One region of the Pseudomonas sp. FG43 genome, then DNA from elsewhere that is predicted to be linked to it. Evidence: riboswitches for the same ligand, from Rfam matches in the RefSeq annotation. Region 1 holds a riboswitch; each other region holds the start of a gene.
The links. Region 1 has a riboswitch for cobalamin ahead of ACODS3_RS04310 (ABC transporter substrate-binding protein). Riboswitches for the same ligand answer to the same signal wherever they lie in the genome.

Region 1 (3,269 bases):
TACGAGTACCAGCTCACCTATTTCGATGCCGACTATATCCGTTACGACAACGGCACCAGCGATTACGAACAGAATGCGGCGTTCAAGTATCGCTGGAGCAAACAATGGGTGCCGTTCTTCGAGATCGGCGATATCAAGGTCGATTCCGAGGATGACAAACGCCAGCTGAGGTTGCGAGTGGGGATTCAGTACAACTTTATGTGATCCTTTCGCGAATAAATTCGCTCCTACCGCGGTGTAGGAGCGAATTCATTCGCGAACAAACCCTACTCGCTATGAGTACGCCGCAATCGGATGCGGCTGCCGTTGAGGTGCAGGTACATGGCCGAACGGGCCGCATCCACATTGCCTTCGGCAATCGCGTTGTAGATCTGTCGATGCTCGGCGTTGATCCCGGCCAGGTAAGCGCTGCGGTCACTTTGCCCGGTGTAGGCAGAATTCATGCGGGTACGCGGAATCAGCTTGGTGCCCAGGTGTTTCATGATGTCGATCAGGTAGGCATTGCCCGAAGCCTTGGCGATCTTGAGGTGAAACTGGAAGTCCGCATTGATCGTGGTCCCGGACTTTTCCGGCCCTTCGAGCAGCGCATCGAAGGCCCGCTTGAGTTCCAGCAGGGCTTCAGGACTACGGCGCTGCGCAGCCAGCCCGGCCGCTTCGACTTCAAGGCTGATGCGAAACTCCAGCAGATTGAGCACATCGGACAAGGTCGCAATGGTCGCCGGCCCAACCGAAAAACCTTCAGGTGGCGGCATGTCCAGCACAAAGGTGCCGACCCCGTGGCGCGTCTCGACAAGCCCTGCCGCCTGCATCCGCGACAACGCATCGCGCACCACCGTGCGGCTGACCCCTTCGGCCTCCATGATATTGATCTCGGAAGGCAGCTTCTCGCCACGCTGCAGCACGCCATCGCGCATGCGCTGGGCAAAGCGGTCGACCAGTGTTTCAGCCAGACGGCGATGGTTTTTCTGCGAGGAAACGACGTTGTCCGACATTGCAGCCTCAATTTGATCGAATGGCGCAGTATAGGCTGCGATCACGACACAAAACACGCCATTACTCCGGTTATACTCAGCCCCCCGACCCGGACCCGATCAGCCCGCCCATGGAACACCCTTCCCCTCCTACAGGCCGCCGCTCCAGCCTGACCCAGCAACTGGTCGCCGAGTTCTCGCGCAAGATCCGCGAAGGCGAGATCAAGAGCGGTGAAAAGCTGCCCACCGAGCAGGTCATCATCCGGGAAACCGGTGTCAGCCGCACAGTGGTTCGCGAGGCGATGTCGCGCTTGCAGGCCGAAGGGCTGGTGGAAACCCGCCATGGCATCGGAACCTTCGTGGTCGATGCTTCGCGCCCCCGGGACTTCCAGATTCCGGAAACCATCTCCGGCAGCCCTCCCGATGCAGCAGCCATCATAGAGCTGCGCCTGAGCCTTGAGCCCGAGTCTGCCGCCCTCGCCGCCCAACGGCGTACACCGGAGCAGCTTGAAGCCATACGCAAGGCGCTGGACGAGCTGCATCGCTGCGACCAGAACGAAACCGATACGACCCAGGCCGATTTCGAGTTTCATCGCAGTATCGTGCAATGTACTGCCAACAGCTTCTTTACCGATGTCATGACTCAACTGGGCAACAGCATCCTGCCTCGCGCACGGGTCGGTTTCGGCAATGTGCCGTCATTTCAACTCATGGATGACCCGGATATCCAGCAGCGCGAACAGGAGCAGATCTACTCGGCCATCGCCCATCAGGATCGCGATGCGGCCAGGGCGGCGATGCGCCTGCACCTGATCAACTGCCTCCAGCGCTTTCGCGCAAAGGATTAGCCACTAAAAGGCTTATCGTTTACCATCGCGCCCCGTCGGTTTCCGAGAGGAACTAACAGGGAATTCGAGAGCCTCGCACCTGCGCGGCTCAAACGAAACTGCCCCCGCAACTGTAGGCATCGAGCCAACTCCATAATGGCCACTGGTGATTTCCGGGAAGGCTGGAGCAAAGCAATGACGTGCCAGTCAGGAGACCTACCGACCTGCAACTTTACTGACCGGCGGGGTGTCCGGGAAGGACATCCGCGCGCCGGTTCATGGCTGCCTTGCCCTGCCTTCCGTGCAGTGCCGGGGATGTGTTTCCTGTCTGTACATTGCGCCCTGCACGTACGAAACGGAGATCGCATTACATGTCACTGCCTCGCCTTGCCACACTCATCGCCGGTCTGAGCCTGTCCACCCTGAGCCTTGCCGCTCCCACTCAATACCCGCTCACTGTCGAAAACTGTGGCATGAAGCTGACGTTCGAGCATGCGCCGCGCAAGGCAGTGACCATCGGCCAGTCCGGGACCGAAATGCTCTACGAACTGGGGCTGGGCGACAAGCTGGTGGGTACTTCGCTGTGGTTCAACGATGTGCTGCCGCGCTTCAAGGCGCAGAACGACAAGGTCGAGCGCCTGGCGGACAACGACCCGAGTTTCGAGGCCGTCATCGGCAAGCGCCCGGAGCTGGTGGCCGTCCAGCTTGAATGGATGGTGGGCGCTCAGGGCGTGGTGGGTACCCGCCAGCAGTTTCATGACTTGAAGATCCCGACCTACATCATGCCGTCCGACTGCGAAGGCAAGGACAATCTGGTAGGTGCCGACGGCACGCGCCTGGAGCCCTTCCGCATCGACACCATCTACAAGAGCATCGAACAACTGGCCCGGATATTCGACGTACAGGATCGCGGTCAGCAACTGGTTGCAGAACTGCGCAGTCGTCTGGCCCATGCGGTCGCCAACGTCAAACAGAACAAGGAGCGGGATGTGTCCGCAGTGTTCTGGTTCTCCAGCGCAGATATCAACATCGACCCTTATGTGGCAGGCCGCAAAGGCATTCCGGACTTCATGCTCAATAACCTGGGCATGCGCAATATCGTCGAGTCCGATGAAGAGTGGCCGACCGTGGGCTGGGAAACCATCGCCAAGGCCAATCCGGACATTCTGGTGATCGCGCGCATGGATCGCCGTCGCTTTCCGGCCGACGATTACCGCAAGAAACTCGAATTCCTTAAATCCGACCCGGTGACCCGCAACATGGAGGCGGTCAAGCATGGCCGTATCGTGATCATCGATGCCGATGCCATGCAGGCCAGCATCCGGCTGTTCACTGGCATAGAAGAACTGGCCGAAGCCGCCAATCGCTACAACGCCGGCCAATGAAACTGGTCACCGCGCTCGGCCACACGCTCTGGGTTACAGCGGTTCTACTGCTGGCCATTGTTGCGGGCGCTGCCATCGGTGAAACC
Region 2 (3,269 bases), on a different contig from region 1:
TGATTGGCAGACGGCCATTGCTGGCCTCGATGACCTTGACCGCTGGCGGCAGCTCTTCGGCAACTTCGGCACGCACCGCAGCCAGACCTTCGGGATCGATCATGTCGGCCTTGTTGAGGATCACCAGGTCGGCACTGGCCAGCTGATCAGCAAACAGTTCATGCAGCGGGGACTCATGATCCAGATTCGGGTCGAGCTTGCGCTGGGCGTCCACTTGATCCGGGAAAGCCGCGAAAGTGCCTGCGGCAACGGCCGGGCTGTCGACCACGGTTATGACCGCATCGACGGTGCAGGCATTGCGGATTTCCGGCCACTGGAAAGCCTGGACCAGCGGTTTTGGCAACGCCAGACCCGAGGTTTCGATAAGGATGTGGTCCAGGTCGGCGCGACGCGACACCAATTCGCGCATCACCGGGAAGAACTCTTCCTGCACCGTGCAGCACAGGCAGCCATTGGCCAGTTCGTAGACACGACCAGTGGCTTCTTCTTCGGTGCAACCGATGGTGCATTGCTTGAGGATTTCGCCGTCGATGCCCAGCTCGCCGAACTCGTTGACGATCACCGCGATACGACGCCCTTCGGCGTTATCGAGCATATGCCGCAACAAGGTGGTTTTACCCGAACCCAGGAAACCGGTAACGATGGTGACGGGAAGTTTGGCCAGTGTTTTCATCGGATGCCCTTTGGCAATACGGCGGGCAAGCAGGACGAGAACCGTGCGCTGCGCACGGATCGATTCGCCACCGGATCACCCCGCCCGGTTGTAGTGAGAATTCGTGGGCCTGTGGCCCGGTTCGAGGCAGGTCTCCTGGCTTACGGCGGCGTATCGGCGGTGCTGGCCGACAGGCATTCATCGCGCCTTCCCGCTTGCGCAGTGGCCATGCAATGAACATCACCGTTTACAGTTGCGGGGGCAGCTGCGGCTTGGACCGCATTCCCGTCTTAGCTCTACCCTCCTGCAGAAGGCAGAGAACCTCAAGTGCGCAAGGCTACGCAGTGGTCGAGGGCAGGTCAATCGTTCAGATTGACGTTCAGTGGCTGCCATGCTCTCCTATTACAACTTGTTACGGGTGCCCTTCACGGGGTGAAACGGGAAACCGGTGCGCTCATTCACGCATGAGCAAGTCCGGCGCTGCCCCCGCAACGGTAAGCGAGAGAGGGTCAGAACCACTGTGCCACGGCATGGGAAGGTGATCCTGAAGGTGTTGAACGCTGCACATCAACGCCCCTCGCGAGCCCGGAGACCGGCCCGATACTGACTCAATGACACACCCGCGGTGGGCGGGCGCAGTTGAAACCTCCTGGCGCCCGTCAGCAGGTTCCTGTGCGCATGCCCGCCTGTCGAAACCAGAGGGAAGCGCCATGTCCACCATCAGCAGCAGCCAGTCGAGCACAGCCACATCCACCCAGACCCAACGCCTGACCGCCGCCATCAGCGCTGCGATTCTTGGTGCGTGCCTGGTGTATTTCGCCGGTTTCTCGCACATCGCCGCCGTTCACAACGCCGCGCACGACACCCGCCACAGCGCCGCCTTCCCTTGCCATTGAGACCTGACGCCATGTTCAAGCGAATCATCCAGACCGCAGGCTTCAGCGGTCTGCTGGCGGCACTGCTGCTGACCTTGCTGCAAAGCTTCTGGGTCGCGCCGCTGATTCTTCAGGCCGAAACCTACGAAAAAGCACCTGCCGAGCATGTGCATGAACATGATCATGCCGAGGGCGCAGCCGCCGGACACAGTCACGACGAAGAGGCCTGGGAACCGGAAGACGGCTGGCAGCGCATCCTCTCCACGACCGGTGGCAATCTGGTGGTCGCAGTCGGTTTTGCCTTGATGCTGGTCGCGCTCTACACCCTGCGCGGACCGGGCCGCACCTCCCAGGGCGCGCTATGGGGGCTGGCCGGTTTTGCGGTTTTCGTTCTGGCACCAACGCTGGGGCTGCCGCCCGAACTGCCGGGCACTGCGGCCGCCGACCTGAACCTGCGCCAATACTGGTGGATCGGGACTGCGGCTTCCACGGCTGCCGGGCTGGCCCTGATCGCCTTCGGCCAGAACTGGCTGCTCAAAGTGCTGGGCGCGGCCATTCTGGTAGTGCCGCACCTGATTGGCGCACCACAGCCGCTGACCCACGAGAGTCTGGCTCCTGAAGCACTGGAATCACAGTTCATCATGGCTTCGCTGCTGACCAACGCACTGTTCTGGATTGCTCTGGGCCTGATCAGCGCCTGGCTGTTCCGTCGCAACAATGCCGACCTGCACGCCTGATCACACCCCCGCACAGCCCCGTCCTGTCCTTGTGGCAGGCCTGGGCTGCCAGCGTGGCTGCCCGTCCACGCACCTGCTGGAGCTGATCGAAAGCAGCCTGAAAGCCCACGCTCTGGAGATCGGAGCCATCACCGCCCTCGCCTCCATCGACCTCAAGCAGGACGAGCCGGGCTTGCTGGAGCTGGCTGAATACCTGTCAGTACCGCTGATTTTCTTCGATGCCTCTCAACTGGCACGATACGAACCGCAACTGACCCATCGCTCGCCAACGACGTTCCTGCACACCGGCTGCCACGGCGTTGCCGAAAGTGCAGCGCTGGCACTGGCCAGCCAATTGGGCAACAGCCCTGCAACACTGGTGATCGAACGCCAGAAAAACATCAGGGCAACATTTGCCTTGGCACGCTCCCCTGGGCAGGGTTGATAATCCGCTGCTCATTTATCGCGCTCGACTCAGGAGAATCCATTGACCGTCTTTTTCATCGGTGCAGGCCCAGGCGACCCGGACCTCATCACCGTCAAAGGCCAACGATTGATCAACAGTTGCCCGGTCATCATTTACGCGGGCTCACTGGTGCCAGTCGCGGTGCTGGATGGCAATCGGGCCATTCAGGTGGTCAATAGTGCCGAGTTGCACCTGGAGCAGATCATTGCCTTGATGAAATCCGCTCATGAACAGGGCCGGGATGTGGCCCGCGTGCATTCCGGTGACCCGAGCCTGTATGGTGCGATTGGCGAACAGATTCGTTGCCTGCGCGAGTTGGGAATTCCCTTCGAGATCATCCCCGGCGTAACAGCCACGGCGGCCTGCGCAGCACTGCTGGGCACCGAACTGACGCTGCCGGACATTTCCCAGAGCGTGATCCTGACCCGCTATGCCGACAAGACCTCAATGCCACTTGGCGAGGAGCTGGCAAGCCTGGCACAGCATCGCGCCACCATGGCCATTCATCTGGGGGTCAATAATCTGCAGAAAATAGTGGAAGAGCTGACGCCGCATTACGG
Region 3 (3,269 bases), on a different contig from region 1:
ACCGGTGGCACGGTGAAGCTGGACAGCCTGGACAAGCCGTATTGGCAAAAGGCCTATCTCAACGCCAAGCGCGTGATCCAGCCCTCGAACCTGGCGCAGAACGCACAGCTGCATAATTAACACCCGCGTAGGAGCGAATTCATTCGCGAGACGTCATTGAAGGCCTATACATTTTCTTCGGATGTACAGGCCTCTCGCGAATAAATTCGCTCCTACCCAGCCTGTTTTCAACGCGGCATGACCGAGCGCAGAGCCTCTACCGGGGCGTGGGTCATTTCACTGACGTCACTCGCCAGATCTTGTTGCCCACGTCATCCGCTACCAACAATCCGCCATGCTGGTCATTGACCACACCCACCGGGCGCCCCTGGGCTTTTTCGTCTGCACTCAGGAAGCCGGTCAGTACATCCACTGGTGCGCCAGTGGGTTTGCCGCCGCTGAAGGGGATGAACACCACTTTATAGCCGCTGTGTGGCTTGCGATTCCATGAGCCGTGCTGGCCGATGAACAGGCCTTCGTTGAACGGCGCCGCCAGTGTCTTGCCATCGGCGAACACCAGCCCCAGCGATGCCGTGTGCGGGCCGACCGCGTAATCCGGGGAGATGGCCTTGGCGACCAGTTCCGGTTTCTGGGGTTTGACCCGCACATCTACATTCTGGCCGTAATAGCTGTAGGGCCAGCCATAGAAGCCGCCATCCTGCACCGAGGTGACGTAGTCAGGCACCAGATCGCTGCCGATCTCGTCGCGCTCGTTGACGGCTGTCCACAACTTGCCGGTGTGTGGTTCCCAGTCCATGCCATTGGGGTTGCGCAGGCCCGAGGCGAAAATCCGGTGTTGGCCGGTGGCAGCGTCCACTTCCCAGATCGCGGCGCGGCCTTCTTCCTGATCCATGCCGTTTTCGCCCACATTGCTGTTGGAGCCGACAGTGACGTACAGCTTGCTGCCGTCCTTGCTGGCGATCACGTTCTTGGTCCAGTGATGGTTGAGCGTGCCGCCAGGCAAGTCGACGACCTTGGTCGGCTGGGCGTTGATGGAGGTCTGGCCGGTTTCATAGGGGAAGCTGATCAGGCGGTCGGTGTCGGCTATATAGAGCTTGTTGCCCACCAGCGTCATGCCGAAGGGCGAGTTGAGGTTTTGCAGAAAGACCGTGCGCGTTTCGGCCACGCCGTCGTGGTCTTTGTCGCGTAGCAGGGTGATTCGGTTGGCGCTGGGTACGCCAGCCCCGGCACGGTTCATGACCTTTTCCATGACCCAGCCGCGTATGCCTTTGGAGTCGTCAGGTTTGGGCGGCGCATTGGTTTCCGCGACCAGCACGTCGCCATTGGGTAGTACGTATAGCCAGCGCGGGTGATCCAGCCCTTCGGCAAACGCCGCGACCTGAGTGCCGGGCGCTGCGACCGGTTTGGCGTTCTTTTCCCAGCCCACGGCGGGCGCGATATTGACGGTGGGGATCAGGGTCTTGTTCGGCTCGGGCAGCCTGGGCGAAGGGCCGGTGCCATCCGAGACTTGCAGTGTCGAGGACTCGCCGCAGGCTACAAGGCCCCCGGCAACCAGAAGCAGCAAGGCAAGCTGCGGTTTAAGTGTGAACATGCCGATCTCCATAACGGTCAGTGGTCAGTTAAAAGATAGGAGATACCTGCACTGTCGAGGTTCAATCCTGTTGTGTCGATTGACGCTCCCACCCCAACCCTCTACCCTTCGCGGCTTGTTTCAGGTGCTTTGCAGTCCTCGATTGGCAAAGTGAAACAGGGAAGCCGGTGAGGAGGCATTGCAACTCCGATCCCGGCGCTGCCCCCGCAACGGTAAATGAGTCAAGACTGCGCTCGATGCCACTGTGTCCCAGGACACGGGAAGGCGCGCAGGTCAGGCAGATGCCTGCTCATGAGCCCGGAGACCGGCCTGATCCACTCAACAGCATCACGGCGGGCGATGCTCTGCGCAGGGCTTTGCCGTGCTGTCTGATGCTGTCCTTCCGTCTGCTTTCGCGTGTCCTCAAGCGGAGAGCTGAGATGAACGAATCCCCCGAACGTGACGAACGTCATCTGGCGCGCATGCTGCGCAAGAAGGCGGTAATTGACGAGCGTATTGCCAACGCTCCCAACGAGTGTGGCTTGCTGCTGGTATTGACCGGCAATGGCAAGGGTAAAAGCAGCTCTGCATTCGGCATGCTCGCCCGGGCCATGGGGCACGACATGCAGTGCGGCGTGGTGCAGTTCATCAAAGGCCGCAACAGCACCGGCGAAGAACTGTTCTTCCGGCGTTTCCCCGAGCAGGTGCGTTACCACGTGATGGGCGAGGGTTTCACCTGGGAAACCCAGGATCGTCAGCGTGATATCGCTGCCGCTGAAGCCGCCTGGGAAGTTTCCCGTGAAATGCTTCGCGACCCGAGCATCGGGCTGGTGATCCTCGATGAGCTGAATATCGCCCTCAAGCACGGCTATCTGGATCTGGAACAAGTACTGAGTGACCTGCAAGCCCGTCCACCGATGCAGCATGTGGTGGTGACCGGCCGTGGCGCCAAACCCGAATTGATCGATCTGTCCGATACCGTTTCCGAGATCGGCGTAGTCAAGCATGCGTTCCAGGCCGGAATTCGTGCGCAAAAAGGCATCGAGTTGTGAGTAAACCGTTATGAGAGCGCCGCGTCATTGCCCGGCAGTATTGATTGCCGCGCCCGCGTCCGGGCAGGGCAAGACCACGGTCACCGCTGCGCTGGCACGCTTGCACCGTAATCAGGGCCGCAAGGTCCGTGTGTTCAAGTGCGGGCCTGACTTTCTGGACCCGATGATTCTGGAGCGGGCCAGCGGCGCGCCGGTCTATCAACTGGATCTATGGATGGTAGGAGCCGATGAAAGCCGACGCTTGTTGTGGGAAGCGGCCGATGAGGCAGACCTGATCCTGATCGAAGGTGTGATGGGGCTGTTCGACGGCACGCCGTCCAGCGCCGATCTGGCTCGTCATTTCGGCGTTCCGGTGCTGGGCGTGATCGATGGCACGGCCATGGCCCAGACCTTCGGGGCGCTGGCTTTGGGGTTGGCGCGTTACCAGCCGGACTTGCCGTTCGCCGGAGTACTGGCCAATCGGGTCGGCACCGTGCGTCATGCGCAGTTGCTCGAAGGCAGCCTGACCGAAGGCCTGCGCTGGTATGGCGCGCTCTCCCGTGAAACCGGTATCGAATTGCCGAGCCGTCATCTGGGGCTGGTACAGGCCAGTGAACTCAACGATCTGGACCTGCGTCTGGATGCCGCCGCCGATGCGCTGGCCAGCA

Region 2: it holds a riboswitch for cobalamin, as region 1 does, so the genes downstream of both, ACODS3_RS13775 (CbtB domain-containing protein) here and ACODS3_RS04310 (ABC transporter substrate-binding protein) in region 1, are expected to answer to the same signal.
Region 3: it holds a riboswitch for cobalamin, as region 1 does, so the genes downstream of both, cobO (cob(I)yrinic acid a,c-diamide adenosyltransferase) here and ACODS3_RS04310 (ABC transporter substrate-binding protein) in region 1, are expected to answer to the same signal.

Annotation. Positions count from the first base shown of each region.
Region 1 covers NZ_JBMDJL010000002.1:333,584-336,852, reverse strand. The annotation lists gene ACODS3_RS04325 (oligogalacturonate-specific porin KdgM family protein) at 1-204, shown strand, start outside; gene ACODS3_RS04320 (FadR/GntR family transcriptional regulator) at 267-992, opposite strand; gene ACODS3_RS04315 (FadR/GntR family transcriptional regulator) at 1,103-1,819, shown strand; cobalamin riboswitch at 1,839-2,036, shown strand; gene ACODS3_RS04310 (ABC transporter substrate-binding protein) at 2,170-3,183, shown strand; gene ACODS3_RS04305 (FecCD family ABC transporter permease) at 3,180-3,269, shown strand, end outside.
Region 2 covers NZ_JBMDJL010000010.1:49,432-52,700, reverse strand. The annotation lists gene cobW (cobalamin biosynthesis protein CobW) at 1-673, opposite strand, end outside; cobalamin riboswitch at 782-993, opposite strand; cobalamin riboswitch at 1,052-1,267, shown strand; gene ACODS3_RS13775 (CbtB domain-containing protein) at 1,363-1,548, shown strand; gene ACODS3_RS13770 (CbtA family protein) at 1,560-2,264, shown strand; gene ACODS3_RS13765 (cobalamin biosynthesis protein) at 2,245-2,688, shown strand; gene cobM (precorrin-4 C(11)-methyltransferase) at 2,731-3,269, shown strand, end outside.
Region 3 covers NZ_JBMDJL010000015.1:21,734-25,002, reverse strand. The annotation lists gene ACODS3_RS17555 (C40 family peptidase) at 1-120, shown strand, start outside; gene ACODS3_RS17550 (PQQ-dependent sugar dehydrogenase) at 272-1,591, opposite strand; cobalamin riboswitch at 1,697-1,918, shown strand; gene cobO (cob(I)yrinic acid a,c-diamide adenosyltransferase) at 2,011-2,622, shown strand; gene ACODS3_RS17540 (cobyrinic acid a,c-diamide synthase CobB) at 2,633-3,269, shown strand, end outside.